2 regions of the Anaerobacillus sp. QJM3NY_17 genome follow, and region 1 is predicted to be linked to the other one. Evidence: riboswitches for the same ligand, from Rfam matches in the RefSeq annotation. Region 1 holds a riboswitch; the other holds the start of a gene.

Evidence for each region. A riboswitch is a leader RNA that binds a small molecule or an ion and turns the genes downstream of it on or off. The one in region 1 is predicted to bind cyclic di-GMP.
Region 2: linked by a shared signal. The riboswitch ahead of AC0VYV_RS05975 (HD-GYP domain-containing protein) and the one ahead of AC0VYV_RS20800 (anti-repressor SinI family protein) in region 1 are both predicted to bind cyclic di-GMP.

What each region holds. Positions count from the first base shown of each region.
Region 1 is NZ_CM149685.1:4,080,734-4,086,580, reverse strand. It holds gene AC0VYV_RS20830 (hypothetical protein) at 128-301, shown strand; gene AC0VYV_RS20825 (helix-turn-helix domain-containing protein) at 373-705, opposite strand; gene AC0VYV_RS20820 (anti-repressor SinI family protein) at 1,018-1,140, shown strand; gene AC0VYV_RS20815 (hypothetical protein) at 1,153-1,416, shown strand; gene AC0VYV_RS20810 (DUF5658 family protein) at 1,445-1,582, shown strand; gene AC0VYV_RS20805 (helix-turn-helix domain-containing protein) at 1,777-2,112, opposite strand; gene AC0VYV_RS20800 (anti-repressor SinI family protein) at 2,226-2,345, opposite strand; cyclic di-GMP riboswitch class I at 2,368-2,468, opposite strand; gene AC0VYV_RS20795 (hypothetical protein) at 2,682-2,975, shown strand; gene AC0VYV_RS20790 (SDR family oxidoreductase) at 3,061-3,828, shown strand; gene gloA2 (SMU1112c/YaeR family gloxylase I-like metalloprotein) at 3,900-4,286, shown strand; gene AC0VYV_RS20780 (alpha amylase N-terminal ig-like domain-containing protein) at 4,466-5,847, shown strand, end outside.
Region 2 is NZ_CM149685.1:1,103,170-1,109,016, forward strand. It holds gene AC0VYV_RS05960 (STAS domain-containing protein) at 1-203, shown strand, start outside; gene AC0VYV_RS05965 (aldo/keto reductase) at 809-1,651, opposite strand; gene sda (sporulation histidine kinase inhibitor Sda) at 1,859-2,026, opposite strand; gene AC0VYV_RS05975 (HD-GYP domain-containing protein) at 2,085-2,726, opposite strand; cyclic di-GMP riboswitch class II at 2,738-2,821, opposite strand; gene AC0VYV_RS05980 (FAD-dependent oxidoreductase) at 2,957-4,489, shown strand; gene AC0VYV_RS05985 (CBO0543 family protein) at 4,515-5,078, opposite strand; gene AC0VYV_RS05990 (VOC family protein) at 5,284-5,703, shown strand; gene AC0VYV_RS05995 (YceI family protein) at 5,762-5,847, opposite strand, start outside.

The DNA.
Region 1 (5,847 bases):
GTTGATGTAATGTTAAACGATCATAGAGACTATGTAAATTCTAACAAATACCCTTTTTTACCTGCTATGATTTACTCAACCGCTCCATAGCGGTAAAACTTATCGAGTTCAGGGAGGAATTTTGGAAATGAATAACAAGAAATTCATGCTCAAAATTGCAACTTCGTTAGTAGCTGTAATGTTAATCACAGCGTGTAACAGCGGTGAAAATGATTCTGAGAACGGCAATAACTCTATGAACAATGGAGCCAACACCGAAGAGCCAGCGGCTAACGAAAACTCTGAGAACTCTGCTGAATAAGAACTTTCTCTCCTGTCCTTCGTGGACAGGAGTTTCTTATTTCAATAGCAATTCGATTTTAAGTAGTTGTTTTATTCATCATTGCCATGATGGAGTTGCCACTTCTTAAACTCTAAATAGTCTGCGAAATCTTTTTTTGTAATACCTGAGCGCATCGCTTCTTCGATTAATTCTTTCCACTCCGTGTCGAGTGCCGGCTCCTCGTGATCTTCTTCTAATATGAACACTTCAATAGGAACCTTTAATTCTGCCGCTATTTTTTCAAGAAATTGAATAGAAGGATTAGCCTGTTGATTTCGTTCAATCGAACTTAAATAAGATTTGGCAACCCCTGCCCGTTTAGCGAGTTCAGTTAAAGACAGTCCCATACGATTCCGATAAAGTTTAATTTTTTCCCCTATCATCCCTTTACCTCGACTTTATCATTATTTATTGTGTTAATTTTATCAAGAACAATTTGTTCTGTAAACAGAACAAATGTCGTGTTTTTATATTAATTTTCTAAAAGTCTCTTTGAACAAAATAATTAAAATTTAAGAACGAGAGAGTATTTGGTAGGATATAGAAGATTATAAGCTGGTAACAGCCTTATATAAAGAATTTTCAGTCTTTTTAATCTTCCAAAATAAGACTATATTAGATGTACATTCTAAATAAAGAACAAAACGTTCTTTATTAATGTCGTTTATTGCTGAATTATATAAGGGGGATGGGGAATGAAAACGTATACTGACGAAAAATTGGATCAGGAATGGGTGACCCTTATTTCAATTGCAAGAAGAATGGGATTATCTAAGGAGGAAGTGAAGGATTTTCTAATCAATTCCTCAAAAAAATAAGGAGGAATGATGGTGATCAAATTAGGGGAAGGGACTTTTGTCTCTTATATTTTAGGGAAGAGGATTAAAATCATTGCGGTTGATAAACAGATCGCCAAACTCTACATCAATGACGAATATAAAGGGAAGTGCGATTTATCTTTTATTCTAGAGAAAATCCACGGACTTGAAAATAAAGAACAAGACATCAAAGGAATAATCCGAGATGAACAGAAAATGTACGATGAACTTAGGGAGGTTATACAAAACCAAAATATATCGTCTCATTATGAATAAAGGGAAAACGTAGGAGCAGTTTTTTGTTATTTATTTAGCATGGATTAACGCTCTTGATGGATTTATCACATATTGTGGAGTTCAAAATGGATGGATCGGAGAAGTGAATCCATTAATGCGAATGCTATTTCAAATGGATCCACTTGTTATCCTAATGTATAAATAGGTTTGTCTCTTTTTTTGATCGCCTTACTTTTAAAATTTCATCACTTTAAATCCGGTTTAATACGGATTTTATTAATCGTGGTGGCTTCAACATTATATTCTTTCATATTGTGTATCCACGGCTATTGGGTATATATCCTGTTAACTAAATAGATAAGAGCCTACTGGAAGATGTCGGCTCTTAAAAAAAACAATTTATTGATCAGACCCCTGTTTGGCACGCCACTTATTAAACTCCAGAAACTCCCTGAACTGGTCCTTACTTATACCAGACTCCATTGCTTCTTTAACGATCTTTTTCCATTCCGAGTCTAACTCACTCTGATGAATAGGATCATCTCCCTGAAGTAGTACCTCTACCGAAACATCAAGAACATTAGATATTTTATCTAGGAATTGGATAGAGGGATTTGATTGTATATTTCGTTCAATTGAACTCAGATATGACTTGGCCACATTCGCACGTTCCGCTAATTCTGAAAGAGATAACCCTTTGCGTAAACGATACTTCTTTACTTCTTCACCTATCACGTGTATCCCTCCGATGCTTCGACAAAATTCTTTGATTGTATGTAATTATACCAGTATGTTATTGTTCCGTAAATAGAACGAAAGCGGCATCCGTTCCGCCGCTTTCGTTCAGGTTACATTCCCTCATTTTTGAGAAACGCTTTGATTTCAGAAATTTTGATGCCCAATTCCTTCGCTTCTTTCATTAATTTAATCCATTCCTCGTCCAGATTTTCTTCCGTATGTACGCCCATGTAACTCCTCCTTAAACTCTTTCCAGGTAGTTCAGCCATCATAGAAGCCTTCTATCAAGAAGCTTCCTTAGATCTGTTTACTTTGCGCCCACTTTTTTTCAAAAATGGTTGCCCTTTTCTGGAGGATACTTTGTACGATCCATCATATATTTATGAAAATCCTACTATTATAATAGGCCATTAAACCTACGAAATGTGTTGTAATTTGTAAAAAATATCAAAAATATATGACTTTTTTTGTAAATAAATAGCTTTTTTTAAATTTGGTGTTAGGAAAATACATACATCCACTTGAGATGGTCAAAATAGGACTATTACAACGATGGAGGTTTTTCTATGAAAAAGTGGATGATGTTACTGATGACGATGTTTCTTTCCCTGAGTATTGCGGCTTGTTCGAATGCAAATGAAGAAGAAGGACCGGTAGAAGATCCCGAAATGCAAGAAGATACACCAGAAGATGAAGAGAATGTTAACGAAGACGATGGAACGATTGATCAGGAAGACGATGATACAATGAATAAGGATGGTTCAGAAGAAGGCGATAAAGATGAAGATGGTAACATGGATGAAGGGGACATGGACGACACTGAAAAGCAACCGAATGATGAAACTGAAAACCAGCAATAGGGACCTTAACGGGTCTCTTTTTTTATATAAAATTGTCTAAAAAGTAGGTGGACGGGAATAGTCAGAAAAAAGGAGAGTGCTAAATATGAAGAAGGTAGCCGTTATAACAGGTGGTGGATCTGGCATTGGAGAAGCCGCAGCTAAACGCTTTGCAAAAGAAGGCGTTCGAGTTTGCTTATTTGATTTGAAGGAAAGTCGAGCAGAACAAGTGAAGGAGTCGATCGTAAAAAACGGCGGAGAGGCGTTTGTCCTTAATGTGGATGTGGCCGATGAAGAACGAGTTACATATGGTTTGAAGCAAGTTGTTAACAAATGGGGACGCATTGATATTCTGTTTAACAATGCAGGAATTAATGGCACACTGAATCCGATTGAAGAAATGAAGGTTGATGAGTGGGATCAGACGATTGAGACAAATTTAAGAAGTACTTTTCTAATGGTGAAACATACAATCCCTTATATGAAAGAAGATGGAGGGAGTATCATTATTACTAGTTCCATAAATGGGAATCGGACTTTTTCGAACTTCGGTATGTCTGCTTATAGTACTTCAAAAGCAGGACAGGTAGCCTTTATGAAAATGGCTGCTCTTGAACTAGCTCAATATCACATTCGCGTAAACGCCATTTGCCCTGGGGCAATCGATACGAACATTGATCAAAACACAGACAAAAAAGATGGTGTAGAAGAAATTGAAATTCCAGTAGAATATCCTGAAGGAAGTCATCCGCTTGAGCAAAAACCAGGTTCGTCACAACAGGTGGCAGACGTCGTTTACTTTCTAACTTCTGATGCATCCAGTCATGTAACAGGGACAGAGTTGTATGTAGATGGGGCGGAATCGCTGCTATAATGACTTGCTGCTCGGGTTTCTTATTGACGACGCTCATTTGTCAGCTTATCGTTTAGGGTGAGGTGAAGCAGATGTTTACTAAAGTGCACCATGTTGCGATTATTTGCGGAGATTACGAAAAATCAAAAAAGTTCTATGTAGACACACTCGGTCTTAAGGTTATCGAGGAAACTTACAGAGAAGAACGAAATTCATACAAACTTGATCTTGCCGTCGGAGATCATACAAGAATTGAATTATTTTCATTCCCGAATGCGCCAGAAAGACCAAGCTATCCTGAAGCAAAGGGACTAAGACATATCGCTTTTGAAGTATTAGACCTTGATAAGGCCGTTAATCATCTAACAGAAAGAGGAGTATCTTCTATTGAAGATGTAAGAGTGGATGAGCTCACAATGAAGCGGTTCACTTTTTTCAATGATCCGGATGGTCTACCGATCGAGCTGTGCGAAAAATAATGAAATTTTCTAAAAATAAGTTGATTACTTCCAAATCCTGTGGCAAAATAGATCGTGAAAGCGTTTGCTTAGATTTGGAACAGTTAGCTTATTTTTTTATTTATAACTGCAAACGGTTTCCTAAAATTTACGGTTTTGTGCAAACGGTTTCACTAATCGTATTTTCAAGGGGGAAAAGGATGAAAAGGGGTAATCGAAGGAGATTTTCACTGTCACTCGTCGTCGTTCTGTTGATTCAATTGCTTGCTGGAGCTATTCCTGGAGCAGTGAAAGCGGCAGCAGTTAGTCCTCTCATAGACGGATCATCAGCTACGTTTATTTATGAAGGAGAAGGGAGCGAAGAATCGGTCCTTGTTGCAGGTGATTTTACAAATTGGCAGGAAGGGGCACTTCCACTCGAGAAGGTAGATGACGTCTGGGAGTTAACGATAGATGGTCTATCCGATGGACTTCATCAGTACAAATTTATCGTGGGAGATGAATGGATGAAAGATCCTTTAAATCCAAATGGTGGCGATAATAGTACCTTTACGATTGGCGAGGTGACAGACGAACGAATTGTCACCCTTGTTGGCGATTTGCAGGACGAGCTCGGTGCTTCAAAGGAATGGGATCCAACAGCTGAGGAAACAAAGATGGAAGCCGTGGGAGGAGGATATTATGAATTCTCTGGTGAACTTCCAGCAGGGAGTTATGAATATAAAATAGCGATCAATCAATCTTGGGGAGAGAGCTATGGTGATGGTGGAAACAATCTTAAATTAACGCTGGATGAGAAAACAAAAGTAACGTTTTATTATCATGATGGAACACATGCGATTGCAGATTCAACTACTTACACACCGCTAGAAGAAAAATCACCTAGACTTGTTGGCTCGATCCAGCCTGCCATTGATGCAGGAGCAGAGTGGAGCCCTGATCAGTCAACAGCGCTTCTGACTGATGATCAATTTGATAATGTCTATTCCTTTACGACAAGCGTACCAAAAGGGAATTATGAGTATAAAGTGGTACTTGGCGATAAATGGGGAGACGATTATCCTGCAGAGAATGCAAAGTTGAACGTCATTGAAAAGGCAGACGTCACGTTCTTTTTCAATGCCGATTCAAAAGAAGTAAGCACAGATTATAGTGCTGAAGGGTCAGATGGTGCAGTAAATAAGGCAAGTCTTCTACATAACTCATGGGAAGAAGCTTATCGTGCTCCGTTTGGTGCTGTGAAAGAAGGAAAGACGGTGACGCTACGTCTAGCAGCAAAGAAAGATGATGTAGCGAAAGCCGACCTCTATATCAAGAATCAAAATACGGGTACAAGCAAGCTGATCTCAATGGAGAAGGCAGCCACAAATGATGGGAAAGATTTTTGGGAAGCGAAAGTAACGCCTGAAGAAAAAGGACTTTACGGCTATAAATTTATTGTGCGTGATGGTTCAGCAAAAGCGGAGTATGGAGAAGATACGAAGCAAGGAGCGGCTGGAAAAGCAGTTGATACGAATGCTGAACTTTATCAATTAACGGTCTTCGACCCAGGATACGAAACGCCAGACTGGATGAAAGAAGC
Region 2 (5,847 bases), 1.4 Mb from region 1:
GAGTTGCAGAAATAAGGCGTGAAGAGGTTTACCGATTGATTCAAATCATTGATGGCGCCTCACTAATGGGGTGTAACACTGTCATAACCGGATTAAGGAAGGAAGTTGTAAGGAAAGTAACGGAGCTTGGCATTAAATTAGGTGAAGAAATCAAAACGTTAGGTACGTTACAGCAGGCATTAGGGAAATATTTTATTGCTTAATGATGCTTACCTGTGTTTATAGATACTATGATAATAAATTAAAAGACGGACCCAAAAGAACGATCCGCCAATTATATATCTAGTTATTCTGTTTTTTAAAGCAACCGTTCGTAATATAAAGTTAGCCAGACTTTTCTGGTTAACTTTTTTATATGTTCTTACTATAGCGGTGATGGGGGCTGAACGTTGCGCATCTGAGGCTCTATTCCCGTTAGGTAAACAGTTCACTCCCTACTTGTACATACATAAGGCTTAAAATCCAAGCTCCCTTTAACTAACCTTCGAGTTAATCGAAGAAAAGAAGTTTCTCTCTTTTTACATTTCACCATATAATTTCCATATTATCCATTCATTATCTACCGAAATTGAAGTCGATTTCAAGTACTAATTCTGAAGCGTACAATGGATGTCTAAATGATATTCTAAAAATGGTTGAAAGATACAACCAAAACAGCAACACCATGGAAAAGTAAAGAGTCTGATTTAGCTATCAAATCAGACTCTAGAACAGTATATATTTGTATATTTGCAGCTCTAAACAGAACCTGTTATGGCTGCAGGGCATCCTATTCTAGTTGGTTAGTTGAATCGTTAGATGGAGAAATTTAAAATTCTTCATAAGTAGCTGGATCTTGATCATTCAATCGTCCATTTGGTTTCGTTAATTCAGCCATCATCGCCATTTCTGTTTCATTTAAAGAAAAGTCAAAAATAGAGAGGTTCTCAAGCTGACGTTCTGGAGAAGAAGATTTAGGAATCGGGATGGATCCTAATTGATAATGCCAGCGTAAAATCACCTGAGAGACTGATTTGTTATGTTGATTTGCAATTTGACTGATCGTTTCATTTTCTAAAATGTCAGTCACTCGAGCTAGCGGACTCCAGGATTGTGTTTTGATGTTGTTTTGTTGATGAAATCTTCTCTGATCTTCCTGGTTGAAGAAGGGGTGTAGTTCGATTTGATTGATGCTTGGCTTTACGCCGGTTTCCTTTTCCAATTGCTCTAGATGCTCCGGAAGGAAATTACATACGCCAATCGAGCGAATGAGTCCCCATTTCTTAGCGTCAATTAAAGCTTGCCAAGCTTCTGGATAAAGACCTTGTTTAGGGTTCGGCCAGTGAATGAGGTACAAATCGTAATAATCCAGGTTGGCTCTATATAACGACTCTTGAATGGCTGTAACAGCTTTCTTATATTCTTGATAGCGACCTGGTAATTTAGAAGTGACGCGCAGTTCATTTCTAGGAACTGTACTTCGACGAATGGCTTCGCCTACGGTTCCTTCGTTTTCGTAATTGTAAGCTGTATCGATGAGGCGATAGCCAACGTCAATCGCACTATTAATAGCGGTTGCCCCTTCATTTCCATTTAGCAAGTAAGTACCGAAACCGATAGCGGGTAGTGTAAGTCCATCATTCAACGTTAGTTCTGGGATTGATTCCTTCAACAAAGATCATTCCTTTCAATAATAATTAACTTTTTTATCTCACTTTAAATCTACCACTTCCTAAAAAATGCAAACATATGTAAGCGTATTAACAGTAAATTTATTTGTGAAGGGAGATGAAATCAATTAGAATTCATCAAAAAAAGCTTATTGGCCAGTTGTGACCAGATAAGCTTTTTTTATATAGCGTCATGAGAGGCTGTCTCATCAAGTGAAATTGGCGATTTGTTCGTAACACTCCGTACGTGTTTGGGGAGGATTGATGCCTCTTCGGATGATTTCGCTCGTTAACATTTCAATAAAAGCTTCATCTAATTGAAGAGTATACGCATCACAAAATGCAATTAGTAAATCCTTAGTTGATAAGAGTCGCAATCTATTCGCCCTCCCTATTGTATTTGGTTTTGTTTAAACGGTTATTGAATAGCGCTGCTTAATTTTGACGTTTGGCATAATCAAAATAATGAAGCAGAACCTTTTTCCCTTTTAGCCGTTTTTCCAAATAAGAGATAAACAAGGAGGTAGTGGATGGCTCATAGAAGTTATTCCGATGAACGTTAATTTCATGAATGGCTGATTGGTCAGAACGTTTTGGACGATAAGCTCGATCAGACGTCATCGCAATGAAGCTATCGATGACTCGAAGAATCGAAACAAATCGAGGAATTTGCTCATATTGTAATTGATAAGGATAGCCAGTACCATCGCTATTCTCATGATGATTTAGTATAAGAGACGGCTCAATATCAATCTCTGGAAAATCATTAAGTAGCTCTATTCCAAACTCTGGATGCCGCTCGACATACTCTTTCTCATAAAGGGTTAGTGGGCTCTTTTTTTGAAGAATTTCTGTTGGGACAAGTAGTTTACCGATGTCATGTAGCAAAACAGACTCAAGAAAGCGCCGTTTCAACAGTGATCGGAAATTGTAATGCAAACAGAAATCAATAAAGTAGCTCGTAGTTTGTACTGAATGGAGAAAGCTATGAGGGTCGTGACGTCTTAGGAGTTCCATCATTCGCAGTGTGTGTGATGAAAATAAATTAGCGTGCCCGTACAATGTACACTTTTCCATGTTCATTCTCCTTTTTAAGGAGCCGGTTGCACTACTTGCTCCCTATCACTCAAGTGCCCAGGCTAGAATGATAGTTCATCGCATTCTCTTTTTTTGTGGTTCTCTTACTGAGGTATCTTGACATAAGGATATACTTATATAATAAATACCATAAAAAGGTGAATTTGTTAACTGTTTTCTTTGATTTTTCAGTTTTTTTATTTGGAATGCCAATGAAAGGAGATTGAGAAATGAGTTCTGACGTACTAATTGTTGGCGCAGGTCCTACGGGTCTTGTATTAGCACTCCACCTAGCGAAATATGGAGTTTCATTTCGGATCATCGAGAAAAATGAGGGACCCGGAGAAGCATCGCGTGCGCTAATTGTACACGCTAGAACCCTAGAATTTTATAACCAAATGGGCTTCGCGGAAGAAGTCATCCACCGGGGGATTAAATTGAAGTCTATCCAATTTCGAGAAGGAATGAAAGCAAAAGCCAACATCAATTTTCACGATCTTGGAAAAGGATTAAGTCCTTTCCCATTTGCCCTAAGCTATCCGCAAGATGATCACGAGCAGCTGCTAATTAACAAATTAGCCGACGAAGGCGTTGAGGTAGAATGGAAGACAGAGTTGGTTTCATTTATGGATGAAGGGGACCATGTTCAAGCCGTTATTAAAAAAGATAATAAGGAAGAGCGGAGTGAGTTTTCATATATATGCGGGTGTGATGGAGCACACAGTACCGTTCGAAGAGAAGTTGCTTTTGATTTTCCAGGTGGAACGTATGAGGAACTGTTTTTTGTGGCAGATGTTAAAGCGAACACTGGCCAGTTATCTGAAAGTAGTTTAAATGTGTATTTAGATTCTGACACCTTTTACCTGTTCATGCCAGTTAGAAGCACGGGAATGGAGCGGATTATTGGAATAGTTCCTCGCCATTTAACCGATCAAAGCTCAGTTGCGTTCAAGGATTTCCAGTCGCTGATCGAGCAGAGAACAGGCATAACGATTCAGCATGTGAACTGGTTCCAAACGTACAAAGTTCATCATCGCGTTAGCAGTCATTTTAGAAAAGGACGTGCCTTTATTGCCGGAGATGCTGGGCACATTCATAGCCCGGCTGGCGGACAGGGCATGAACACCGGGATTGGGGACGCGGTGAACTTAGCGTGGAAGCTAGCCGCAGTGCTGCTTCAGAAAGCGGATGAAGCTATTCTTGATACGTTTGAAAAGGAGCGCATTGGCTTTGCGAGAACGCTAATCGATACAACAGATCGAGCATTTACTTCTATTATAGGCGATCACATGACGAGCAGATTACTGCGCAAAATCGTTATACCGAACGTGGCTCCATTTGCGCTTCGTTCCTTTTCAATTGCTCGAAAAGCAGCCTTTAGAAGGCTTTCTCAAATCAACATTCATTATCGCGAAAGTCATCTTAGTGATGGTACAGCGGGGGAAGTTCATGGTGGAGATCGCCTGCCATGGATTCAAACAAATTCATGCAATAATTATGGAGCGCTTAAGTCAATGGATTGGCAGCTTCACGTATATGGTCAGGCAAATGAAGCCGTTAAGGATTTTGCCAGGGTATCTGGATATGCTCTATATGAGTTTAGCTTTGAAAAAGCAATGACGAAAAAAGGATTGCAGGAAAATGCGCTGTACCTGATCCGTCCGGATGGTTATGTAGCCTTAGCGGATAGTGAACAGAAAGTGGAAAGATTGAAGCAGTACGTATCAAAATTCAATATTTTATCTTTATATAAGGAGACTTAAGTGCAAAGTTCAGTTATTTTTGTCCTTAAGTCTCCCTGCTTTGTTTAGACATTGTGATGAAAATATCGGTAATCACTTTTGCTACATATATAACGAATAAGTAAGCCCCTAATAAAACAAACCAATTCGTGTATAACTTAAAGAGGTCGAGCCAAATTAAAATCGGTTTGAAAATAAATGTGAATCCTAAAGCAGAAAGCGTGCCATATAACCAATAGTTTTTCTTATGTGATAAGCACCACTGATAAAGCAAAATAAAGTATACAGGGACAAGAGCCCCATCGATACTAATGCTTGCAGGTAATTGCGGAATCGCAATATAAGGGTAGTCCCACCAGGATTTACGAACACCTAATGCATCCACATAAGCAGCTATGACGTGAACGGAATACCCAAAAAATCCAAGCAGAAAAATGTTGCGCCGATCGATTCGAAAATAAAGAACCACAAGCGGCACTAAGATGAACGCTAAAATAAGCCAGAACTGCCAGGTTGTATAGTCAGAATAACTTTGCCAATAATGATTCGCTTTCTCTTCAAGCTCTCTTCGCAACGATACAAGTTGATCAAACTGCTGTTGTCGATCCATGATGAACACCACCTTTAGGGATAGTATTCATCGGACAAATAGTTGTTATTACGATTTTCAGAAAAATTTTTATGGCAAGCACTTAACAGTGAAAGTGGTGATTTTTCTTATTTTTTGTGAAAAATCATTTATGCATAAGGAGTTTGAGTTTTTATAGCGAAATGATTTAGAAGTGGAGTTTCATTATTCTAAAGGGAGTGATCGAATGGTTCAAACGGCGAAGCACGTGTTTGTGAATTTACCAGTCAAGGATCTCGATAAATCCATCGCTTTTTTCTCTGAAATTGGCTTTGAATTTAACCCACAGTTTACAGATGAGAATGCGACGTGCATGGTGATCAATGAAAATACATTTGTTATGTTACTTGTAGAGGAATTCTTCAAGACATTTACGAAGAAGAACCTTACGAACGCCAGAGAATCAACGGAAGTCATAATGGCCCTTTCTGCAGAAAGCAATGATGAGGTGGATCAAATGGTGAATCGTGCGCTTGCAGCTGGAGGTAAAGCTTCGAATGATCCCATCGATCATGGATTCATGTATGCCTGGAGTTTTCAGGACATTGATGGGCACTTGTGGGAAGTGATGCATATGGATGAAAGTGCAATTGAGCAGGGAGAATAGCTTCATAAACCAAAACACCTCATCCGTTAGGGGATGAGGTGTTTCCGTATGCTTTCACTTATTCAGCTACAACAAACTCAAAGTTACCTTCGAATTTCACGTCTTTCCCAAGCAAGAACCCGCCTGTTTCCATCGCTGCATTAT